DNA from 2 places in the Clostridium sp. TJA032 genome. Region 2 is predicted to be linked to the other one. Evidence: predicted binding sites of a transcription regulator. Region 2 holds the regulator's gene; the other holds the start of a gene.
What was found. Region 2 encodes Rex, which represses fermentation and respiration genes when NADH is low (regulators of the CRP and FNR family bind a similar motif). Its sites were predicted from a motif close to ATTGTTAANNNNTTAACAAT; they were not measured.
Positions count from the first base shown of each region.

Region 1 (5,345 bases), on a different contig from region 2:
ATAAAAATTAATATTAGCTATTTAAAATTCATTATTACTAATATTAAGTGGAGGAGATAATTTGAAAAAAACTATTAAAATTTGGACTTTTACTTTAATTTTTTTGATTACTATATTATTAATATACTTTTTTATACCAAGTATTAATTATAAAGTTAATCAAATGTTTTTTTATTTAGGATGTATGGATTTAAAAATGATAAAAGAATATATCTTATCTTTTGGAGCTTTAGCACCTATAGTATCATTTTTCCTTATGGTAATTCAATCAATAATTGCTCCTATACCAGCTTTTTTAATAACATTAAGTAATGCCGCTATATTTGGTTGGATTAAAGGAGCTATATTATCTTGGAGCAGTTCAATGTGTGGAGCCATATTATGTTTTTATATATCAAAATTTTTAGGAAGAGATATAGCAGAAAAATTAACTAGTAAGTTTGCCTTAAAGGATATTGATAAATTTTTTGAGAGGTATGGAAAATATACAATTCTTATAGCAAGATTACTTCCTTTTATATCCTTTGACTTGATAAGTTATGGTGCAGGGCTTACATCTATTGGTTTTTGGCAATTTTTTATTGGAACTGGTATCGGACAGTTACCTGCTACAATTATTTATTCCTATGTTGGAGGAATGTTAACTAGAGGGAATCAATTACTTATGAGTGGTATTTTAATATTATTTTCTCTTACTGTAGCAATTTATCTTTTGAAGAAAATTTTTGATAATAAGAGGGGTAAAAATGAAAGTTAGTGAGCTAAAGAAAAATTTAGATAATTGTATAGATTGTGCTTTATGTTATGATGTTTGTCCTATGCTAAGTGCTTTTGGAAATAATACTAAAAATATATTAGATAATATGTATTTAAATAAAATAAATTCTTATGATATTGCATATTCCTGCATGCTTTGTAATAGTTGTGTGGAAAAATGTCCTAAAAATATAGATTTAAAAGGAATGTTTCAAAATTTAAGAATAAAATTATATAAAGAAAATTTAAGAGAGGCTAATAAATCTTTTAAATTAAGAATTGTTAGAAATCATCAAAGGGCTAGTTTTTCTAATTTTTTAGCATCAAAAAATAATAATAGAAAAGTAGATAGAATTTTTATTCCAGGTTGTAGCTTAAGTGGATATGATAATAATATTATTTTAAAAATAAGAGATTATTTAGTTGATAATTTAAAGGAGGTTGAAGTAATTTTAAAGTGTTGTGGAAAGCCTTCAAAGGATATTGGAAATTTAGATGGATTTAAAAGTAATATGAATAAAATAAAACAATTTTTACATGAAAAAGAAGTTAAGGAAGTAATAGTAGCTTGTGAAAATTGTTATAAAACCTTTAAAGAAGAATTAAAAGAAATTAAAGTTATAACTCTTTGGGAAACTATAGATAATTTTAAAATTCCAAAGGAATTAAAGAGTAAATATTTAAATTTACAAGATGAGTTTGCTTTGCATGACCCTTGTCCAATAAAAGATGAGGAAAAGATTCATGATTCTGTCAGAAATATACTTAAAGACTTAGGAATTAAAACATTAGAATTTGAGAAGAATAGAAATGAAACTGAGTGTTGTGGTTGTGGCGGAATGGTAGGAGTGACAAATAAAAAATTATTTACAAAGCAAAGGGATAAAAGAGCTAATTCTACAAATTGTAAGAATATAATTTCTTATTGTGAATCTTGTGTTAGTGCTTTTAAATATTCAAATAAAAATTCCCTACATCTATTAGACTTTATATTTAATGACGAGGTAATTAGTGGAGAAATTAAAAGTCAAAAATCTATAAATAGTCTTAATCAATGGATAAATAGAATAAAGTTAGTTAAAAAATTAGAAAAATAAAATTAGATTTTATATTAAAAATATAAAATTTATTATTTTTAATATACTAAAGAATTAATATAAGATAGGAGAAAGTTAATTAATGTTAGATACTTATGGAAGGAAGTACGTAAATCCACTAATAGATTTTGGAGCAAAACTTTTATTAAAGTTAAGATTAACTCCAAATAAAGTTAGTATATTAGCTTTATTTATAGGAATTTTAAGTTCAATAGCTCTTTACTTTGATAAATTATTTTTTTCTATAATTTTGCTATGGATATCTGGATATTTAGATTCTGTTGATGGGGCTATGGCTAGGAAAAATAATATAAGTAGTTCTTTTGGAACTTTATTAGATATAACTTTTGATAGGATTGTTGAAGTTAGTATAATATTCATATTAGCTTTAAAGTTTGAAAATAGTAGGTTACAGCTTTTAGTACTTATGATTATGATTTTAATATCTATGACAATATTTTTAACTGTAGGAGCTCTTGCAAAAAATGAAGGGTTTAAGTCTTTTAAATATCAAGCAGGGCTAGCTGAGAGGTCTGAAGGCTTTATTTTCTTTACCTTTATGATTTTATTATCATCAATTAATTTAAATTTATTAACTAATATATTTTCTATAATAATATTTATAACAATAATTCAAAGAGCATTAGAGGCAAAGAAAATATTAAATAAATAGATTAATTAAATGTTAATAATAGAAATGGGGATTAAAAATTAAAGTAATAAATTATGTATTTAAAGTAAATAAATAGATTAATTAAATTATTTTATTTAATTAAATTTAAAAAAAGTTTTTTAAAAAATAAACAAATGGATAAAAATATATTCTGTGTTAACTATAAGTTAATTAATTAACTGAAAGTTAAAAATGAAAAAATATTATGATATACTATATTTGTTCAATAAAAATTCATAATAAGAACCAGGAGATGAAATGCGAATGTTTAATTTAAATCCTAAAGATGATAAATTTTATGATATGTTTATCGATGAAGCAAAAAACGTAGAAAGGGCAGCAGAAATATTGTGCGAAGCCTTAGGGGATCTTGAAAATAAAACAAGCCATGTAGCTAGGGTAGAAGAATTAGAACATAAGGGAGATGAAATAGTTCATAAGCTTATAGAAGAATTAAATAACTCTTTTATAACTCCTATTGATAGAGAAGATATATTTTCTATAACAAAAAGAATGGATGATATTTTAGATTCTATAGAAAGTACTATGCATAGATTTACAATGTTTAATATAAATGAATCTAGAGAAGGTGCTAAGGTTTTAGGAAATTTAATTGTTGATGCTTCAAGAGAACTTGTAGCTTTAATGGAAGAATTTAAACATATGAAAAAGAAGAATAAAGAAATTACAGATAGAGTAATATCAATAAATAAAATAGAAAATAAAGGAGATATTTTCTATAGACAGATGATATCAGAATTATTTGCTGAAGATGGTAAAATTCCAGTTTTAGATATAATAAAATGGAGAGAGATATATAAGTTTTTAGAGGCAACTTTAGATAGCTGTGAAGCAGTTGCTAATATAGTTGAGGGAGTAGTGATGAAGTATGTCTAGTACTTTAGCTGTAACAGTAGTTATAATTCTCTTAACTTTAGCTTTTGACTTTATAAATGGATTTCATGATACTGCAACAGCTGTTGCAACTTCAATTTCTACTAGAGCACTTTCACCTAAGTCAGCTATAGCTTTATGTGCTATATTTAACTTTGTTGGAGCATTTTTAGGAACTGAAGTTGCTAAAACTGTAGGTGATGGTATAGTAGACCAAAGTAAAATGCCTTTATGGGTAATTGCAGCAGTTATATTAGGTGCTATAATATGGAATCTTATTACTTGGTATTTTGGTATTCCAAGTAGTTCTTCACATGCTTTAATAGGCTCTTTAATTGGAGGAGGAATAGCGTATTCTCATTCTATAAACATAGTAAGTTGGGGAACTCTTTTTGATGAGGTAATACTTTGGCTTATTTTATCACCTATTATAGGATTAATAGTAGGGTACATATTTATGGTTTTATTAAATTGGGCACTTAGAAAATGTAAACCAGGACCAATAAATAGAATATTTTCTAAATTACAAGTTGTTTCAGGTGCATTAATGGCTTTAAACCATGGTGGTAATGATGCACAAAAATCAATGGGTATAATCACAATGGCACTTTTAAGTGGAGGATTTTTATCAGCTTTTGAAGTACCAATATGGGTTATAGGATTATGTGCAATTGCAATGGCAACAGGAACTTCAATTGGAGGACAAAAAATAATAAAAACTATGGGAAGTGGAGTTGCTAAATTAAATGCAGTAAATGGATTTGCCGCTCAAACTGGAGCAGCAGGAGTTATTGGAATAGCTACAATGTTTCATGCGCCAGTAAGTACAACTCACATAATAACAACAACTATTATGGGAGTTGGAGCATCTAAAAATCCTAAAGCAGTTAAATGGGGAGTTGCTAAAAATATAGTTTGGGCTTGGATTTTAACAATTCCTATAAGTGCAGTAATATCAGCTATAGTGGTTGAGATACTTAAATTTATATTATAAAAAAGGATAAAATTAAGGATTATATGAAATTATTAATTTCATATAATCCTTTTAATTTTATAAATTTATTTACTATTATTGTTTACAGGTTTCTTTAAGAATCCTATTATTAGAGCAGCTACAACAGAGCCGATTAAAATTGATAAAACATATAAAAGAGGATTTCCTTCAACAACAGGAACTACAAATATTCCACCATGAGGAGCTGGTAATCCTATTTTGAAAATCATAGATAATCCACCTGCTAAAGCTGAGCCTATAACACAAGCTGGAATAACTCTAAAGGGGTCAGCAGCAGCAAAAGGAATAGCACCTTCAGTTATAAAGGTTAATCCCATTATGTAGTTAGTTGCACCAGCATCTCTTTCATCTTTAGTAAATTTATTTTTAAAGAAAGTAGTTGCTAGAGCTGTAGCTAAAGGAGGAACCATACCACCAGCCATTATAGCTGCATGAGGATAATAGTTTCCAGAAGCTATCATAGCTATTCCAAAAGTGAATGCAGCTTTATTTATAGGACCACCCATATCTATAGCCATCATTCCACCTAAAACAATTCCTAAAATAACTAAGTTTCCAGTTCCCATATTTTGTAGCCATATTGATATAGTATTATTTAAAGCAGTTACAGGACCAACTATAACTAAATACATTAAAGCTCCTGTTATTAAAATTCCGAATAGCGGATATAATAATACAGGCTTAATACCTTCTAAAGATTGTGGTAATTTACTAAATATTTTCTTTAAGAATACAACTACATATCCACCAAGGAAACCAGCAATTAATCCACCTAAAAATCCAGAGCCACTATTTGCAGCGATTAATCCACCTACCATAGCTGGTGCAAAACCAGGTCTATCAGCTATACTAGAACCAATAAATCCAGCAAGTACAGGAATCATAAGGAAGAATGCGTTTCCTCCACCAA
Region 1 covers NZ_JBZEFB010000002.1:7,250-12,594, reverse strand. The annotation lists gene AC4FRL_RS07215 (TVP38/TMEM64 family protein) at 62-757, shown strand; gene AC4FRL_RS07210 ((Fe-S)-binding protein) at 747-1,853, shown strand; gene AC4FRL_RS07205 (CDP-alcohol phosphatidyltransferase family protein) at 1,936-2,526, shown strand; gene AC4FRL_RS07200 (DUF47 domain-containing protein) at 2,791-3,423, shown strand; gene AC4FRL_RS07195 (inorganic phosphate transporter) at 3,416-4,414, shown strand; gene AC4FRL_RS07190 (PTS fructose transporter subunit IIABC) at 4,480-5,345, opposite strand, start outside.
Region 1: AC4FRL_RS07200 (DUF47 domain-containing protein) is a predicted target of Rex. The motif match lies at 2,642-2,661, and genes of this name have one in related genera.

Region 2 (5,345 bases):
CTTCTGAAGTTCCTTCGTATATTTCAGTTATTTTAGCATCTCTCATCATTCTTTCAACTGGGTATTCCTTAGTATATCCGTATCCACCAAATAATTGAACTGCCTTAGTTGTAACATCCATGGCTACTTCTGCAGCAAATAACTTAGCTCTTGCAGCATCTACTGAATAAGGTTTACCTTCTTCTTTTAAACAAGCTGCCTTATATACTAAAAATCTTGCAGCTTCTATTTTAGTATCCATTTCTGCTACCATCCATTGAAGTCCTTGGAATGCTGATAATGATCTACCAAATTGTTTTCTTTCTTTCATGTATGCAACTGCTTCTTCTAAAGCACCTTCTGCTATACCTAAGGCTTGAGCAGCAATACCTATTCTACCACCATCTAAAGTCTTCATAGCTATTCCAAATCCCTTTCCTTCTCTTCCAACTAAGTTTTCCTTTGGAACTACACAGTTTTCCATAATTAACTCAGTTGTTGATGAAGCTCTTATACCCATTTTTTCTTCTAATTTACCAATTGAAAAGCCTGGAAAATTCTTTTCAACTATAAATGCAGAAATACCTCTTGTTCCTTGACTTTTATCTGTCATGGCAAAGATTATAAAAGTATCTGCAACTCCTCCATTAGTTATAAAAATCTTACTTCCATTTAAAATATAGTTATCGCCATCTAATGTAGCAGTAGTTTGTTGACCAGCTGCATCAGTTCCTGCTCCTGGCTCAGTTAATCCAAAAGCTCCTAACTTTTCCCCTTTTGCAAGTGGAATTAAATATTTTTCTTTTTGTGCTTGTGTTCCAAATTGTTCTATTAAAGAAGCACATAAAGAAGTATGGGCTGAAACTATAACCCCTGTAGTAGCACAAACCTTTGATAATTCTTCAACAGCTAAAATATAAGATAAAGTATCTCCACCTGCGCCACCAAACTCTTTACTAAAAGGTATGCCCATCATTCCTAATTTGGCCATTTTTTTAACATTTTCCATTGGAAATCTTTCTGTTACATCTATTTCAGCCGCTATAGGTTTAACTTCATTTTGAGCAAATTCTTTAACCATTTGCTTAACTAATTCTTGTTCTCTTGTTAATTGAAAGTTCATTTTAATTACCCTCCTTAAATCCATACAACCATTTTAAAAATTATTTATTTTTAAAAGTTTTTTCTCTTCTCTCTAAAAAAGCACTCATTCCTTCTTTTTGGTCTTCTGTAGAGAAACATTTTCCGAAATCTCCAGCTTCTATAGCTACAGCTGAATCTATATCAACTTGAATACCTCTATTAATTGCATCTTTACATAACTTAACAGCTATTGGTGCATTATTAGCTATTTTTTTTGCTAAAGTCATTGCTTCCTCCATTAATTTTTCTGGTTCAACAACTTTATCTACTAACCCAATTCTTAAAGCTTCATCAGCTTTTATAATATCTCCTGTATAAATAAGTTCTTTAGCTTTGCCTTGTCCAACTATTCTTGGTAATCTTTGAGTTCCACCAAAACCTGGTGTTATACCTAAACCAACTTCTGGTTGAGCAAATTTAGCTTTTGAAGAAGCTATTCTTATATCACAAGACATAGAAATTTCACATCCACCACCTAAAGCAAAACCATTAATTGCTGCAATGACAGGCTTGTCTAAATTCTCTAATCTTCTAAATACCTTATTTCCTAATAATCCAAATTCTTTACCCTCTTCTTCATTTAAGTCTTTCATTTCTGCTATATCAGCACCTGCAACAAAAGCTTTATCTCCAGCGCCTGTTAAAATAACAACATACAAATCATCATCTTTTTCTATATTTTCTATAGCAGTATTTAAATCTTTTAGTGTCTCTGAGTTTAGTGCATTTAATGCTTTAGGTCTGTTAATTGTTAAAACTCCGATGTTTCCTTGCTTTTCAAAGATTACATTATTTAATTCCATTTTATTTCCTCCCTCATATACCATAGCGGATATACGGTTGTAAATGACTTTTAAAGTAATTTATAACAATATAACCATTATTATCCTAAACTTTCACATAATTAATTGTTAATTTTGTAACAAGCAAAGGCAAAAAAATAATTGAAGTACCCTGTACTTCAATTAAATTATAAAACTTAATAGTAAATTTTTCAATATATTTTTTTGAAAATCTAATACTAATTTTCCATTTTAAACAAATTTTTATAAAATAAATCCAATTTATTTTACGTCATTATGATTTAAAAGATACACTAAAGTCATCATACTTTCGCTTAAATGTACATTCTCAACTTTTACATTTTTAGGAACATTTAAGTCTAAAGGCGCAAAGTTCCATATACCTTTTATTCCACCTTCAACTAAGTCATTACATACCTTTTGTGCATTAGTTCTAGGAACACAAATTATTCCTATTTCTATATCATTTTCTTTCACGAAATCTTTTAAATTTTCAACATCCTGTATCTCAATATCTCTTATTTTTATGCCAAACATTCTTGGATTAGCATCAAAAATACCTTTTAATTTAAAGCCTAATTTATTAAAACTATTGTAATTTGCAATAGCCTGACCTATATTTCCCGCACCGATTATAACTGTATTATAATCTCTATTAAGGCCTAAAATATTTCCTATGTTATTATATAACTCCTTAACATTATAACCATAACCTTGTTGACCAAAATCACCAAAGCAGTTAAGGTCTTGTCTTATTTGAGAAGCTGTAAATCCTATTTTTTCACTTAATTCTTTTGAAGATATTCTATCAACATCATTTTCCATAAGCTCTTGTAAATATCTATGGTATTTAGGCAATCTTTTTACTACAGCCATAGATATGCCTTTTTTCTTTTCCATTTAAATAGCACCTCTTTCTAAAATTTTTATTTTTTTAAAAAGCAATTACTTTTTAGACTATATTCTAAAATCTAATGATAAAATTACAAAATTAACCTTATAAAATATTATCATACCCTAAAAAGTTTGTCTATATTTTAACATTCTTTTGGTTTTACTATGAAAAATATATGTATTTTTGTGTATTCTTTACAAATATTAGAAATTTTTATTTTCTTAATTAATATTATTAAAACTATGTAATCTATAACATATCTATACTTATCTAATAAATTTCTACAAAAAAAATAAGGCTTGCGTGGCTAAAACCCTACGTGCACACAAGCCTATTTAAACATTTCATAATGTTTAATATAAAAGTTTAAGGGAATTATTTACAATCTATACCCTATGCCTGAAAGTATTCTTACCATATTAAGATAGCAAAAAATTTAACCATTGTCAACAACATTAGACAAATTTCACGCTTATAAATTTTTACTCTTTAATATTCTACTTGAATTTAAAACAGCTATTAATGTTACACCTACATCTCCAAATACAGCTTCCCACATATTAGCCATTCCTAAAGCACCAAATATTAAAATTATAACCTTAATACCTAAAGCAAAAATTATATTTTGCCATACAATTGCATTTGTTCTTTTAGCTATTTTTATTGCCTTTATTATCTTACTTGGCTTATCATCCATTATAACTACATCTGCTGCTTCTATAGCTGCATCAGAACCAACACCACCCATAGCTATTCCTATATCAGCCCTAGCTAAAACAGGTGCATCATTTATTCCATCACCAACAAAGGCAATCTTTTTTCCTTTACTTTTATCTTTAAAAATATGTTCTAACTTTTCAACTTTATTTTGAGGAAGTAAACTGCAATAAGCTTTATCAATTCCTAGTTCTTTAGCTACACTATCTCCAACTTTTTCATTATCTCCAGTTAACATTATAGTTTGCTTTACTCCTATTTGCTTCAATCCACTTATAGCTTCTTTAGAATCATCCTTTACTTCATCTGAAATAACTATATATCCTAACTCAGTTTTTTCATTTGCTAAGTAAACAACAGTTCCTATTTCATCTATTTTAGATATTTTTATATTAAACATATCCATTAATTTTGAATTACCAGCTAAAAAGATATCATTGTTAATTTTAACCTTTATTCCTTTACCTGAAATCTCTTCATAATCTGAAATTAAAGATTTATCAACTTTTTCTTTTAGCTCACTAACTATAGACTTAGCAATAGGATGATTTGAATAATACTCTGCATAAGCTCCTAACTTTAATAATTCTTCATCCTTTAAATTGCTTGTACTTTGTACTTTATGAACCTTAAAAGTACCTTTTGTTAAAGTTCCTGTCTTATCAAAAACTATACTCTCTACATTATTTAAAGCTTCTAAGTAATTACTACCCTTTATTAATATACCATTTTTAGATGCTAAACCTATTCCAGCAAAATAACCAAGTGGTATAGATACAACTAATGCACAAGGGCAAGAAACAACTAAAAATATTAAAGCTCTTGAAATCCAAGGAGAAAAACTTTCTCCCATAACTAAAGGAGGTATTATGGCAAGAGCTAAAGCTGAAAATACTACAACTGGTGTATAATATCTTGCAAACTTCGTTATAAATTTCTCTGTTGGTGATTTTTTATTACCTGCATTTTCAACTAAATCTAATATCTTAGAAACTGTAGATTCACCAAAACTTTTTGTTACTTTTATTTTTAATAATCCACTTTTATTTATAGAACCTGCTAAAACTTCATCTTTTTTATCAACTTCCTTTGGAAGTGATTCTCCTGTTAAAGCTGAAACATCAAGAGTTCCTTCTCCTTCTAACACAATACCATCTAGAGGAATTTTTTCACCTGCTCTTACAATTATTGTTGAACCAACACTTACTTTATCTGGTGAAACTTTTTTCTCTTCTCCATTTTCACCTATTAAATTTGCAAAATCTGGTCTTATATTCATTAAATCAGATATAGATTTTCTTGATTTATTTACTGCATAATCTTGGAATAGTTCTCCTACTTCATAAAATAACATTACTGCTACACCCTCTGGGAACTCACCTATGGCAAAAGCCCCAATTGTAGCTATAGACATCAAGAAGTTTTCATCAAAAACTTGTCCTTTTAAAATGTTTTTACATGCTCTTAAAAGAACCTCTCCACCAGCTATAATATAAGCAATACCAAAAATAATAAACTCATAAGTTTTATCTAATTTAACTATCATTCCTATAATAAATAAAGCTAAGGCAATTGCAAGTCTTAATAATTCTTTTTTATCTATATTGCCAGCAATTGAATTATTACTTTCCTTCTTATGAGCATGACTATGACTACCTTCATGACAACATGAATCTTCACAAACATGACTATTATTTTTCATATCACTTTTATTTTTTAAAACTTTTACCTCTGGCTCTAAATCTAAAACTATTTTTTTTATCTTTTCTTCTAGTCCTTCCTTTGAAACACCTTCTTTTGGTGTTACA
Region 2 covers NZ_JBZEFB010000003.1:41,518-46,862, forward strand. The annotation lists gene AC4FRL_RS08475 (acyl-CoA dehydrogenase) at 1-1,102, opposite strand, end outside; gene AC4FRL_RS08480 (short-chain-enoyl-CoA hydratase) at 1,143-1,925, opposite strand; gene AC4FRL_RS08485 (redox-sensing transcriptional repressor Rex) at 2,187-2,825, opposite strand; gene AC4FRL_RS08490 (heavy metal translocating P-type ATPase) at 3,293-5,345, opposite strand, start outside.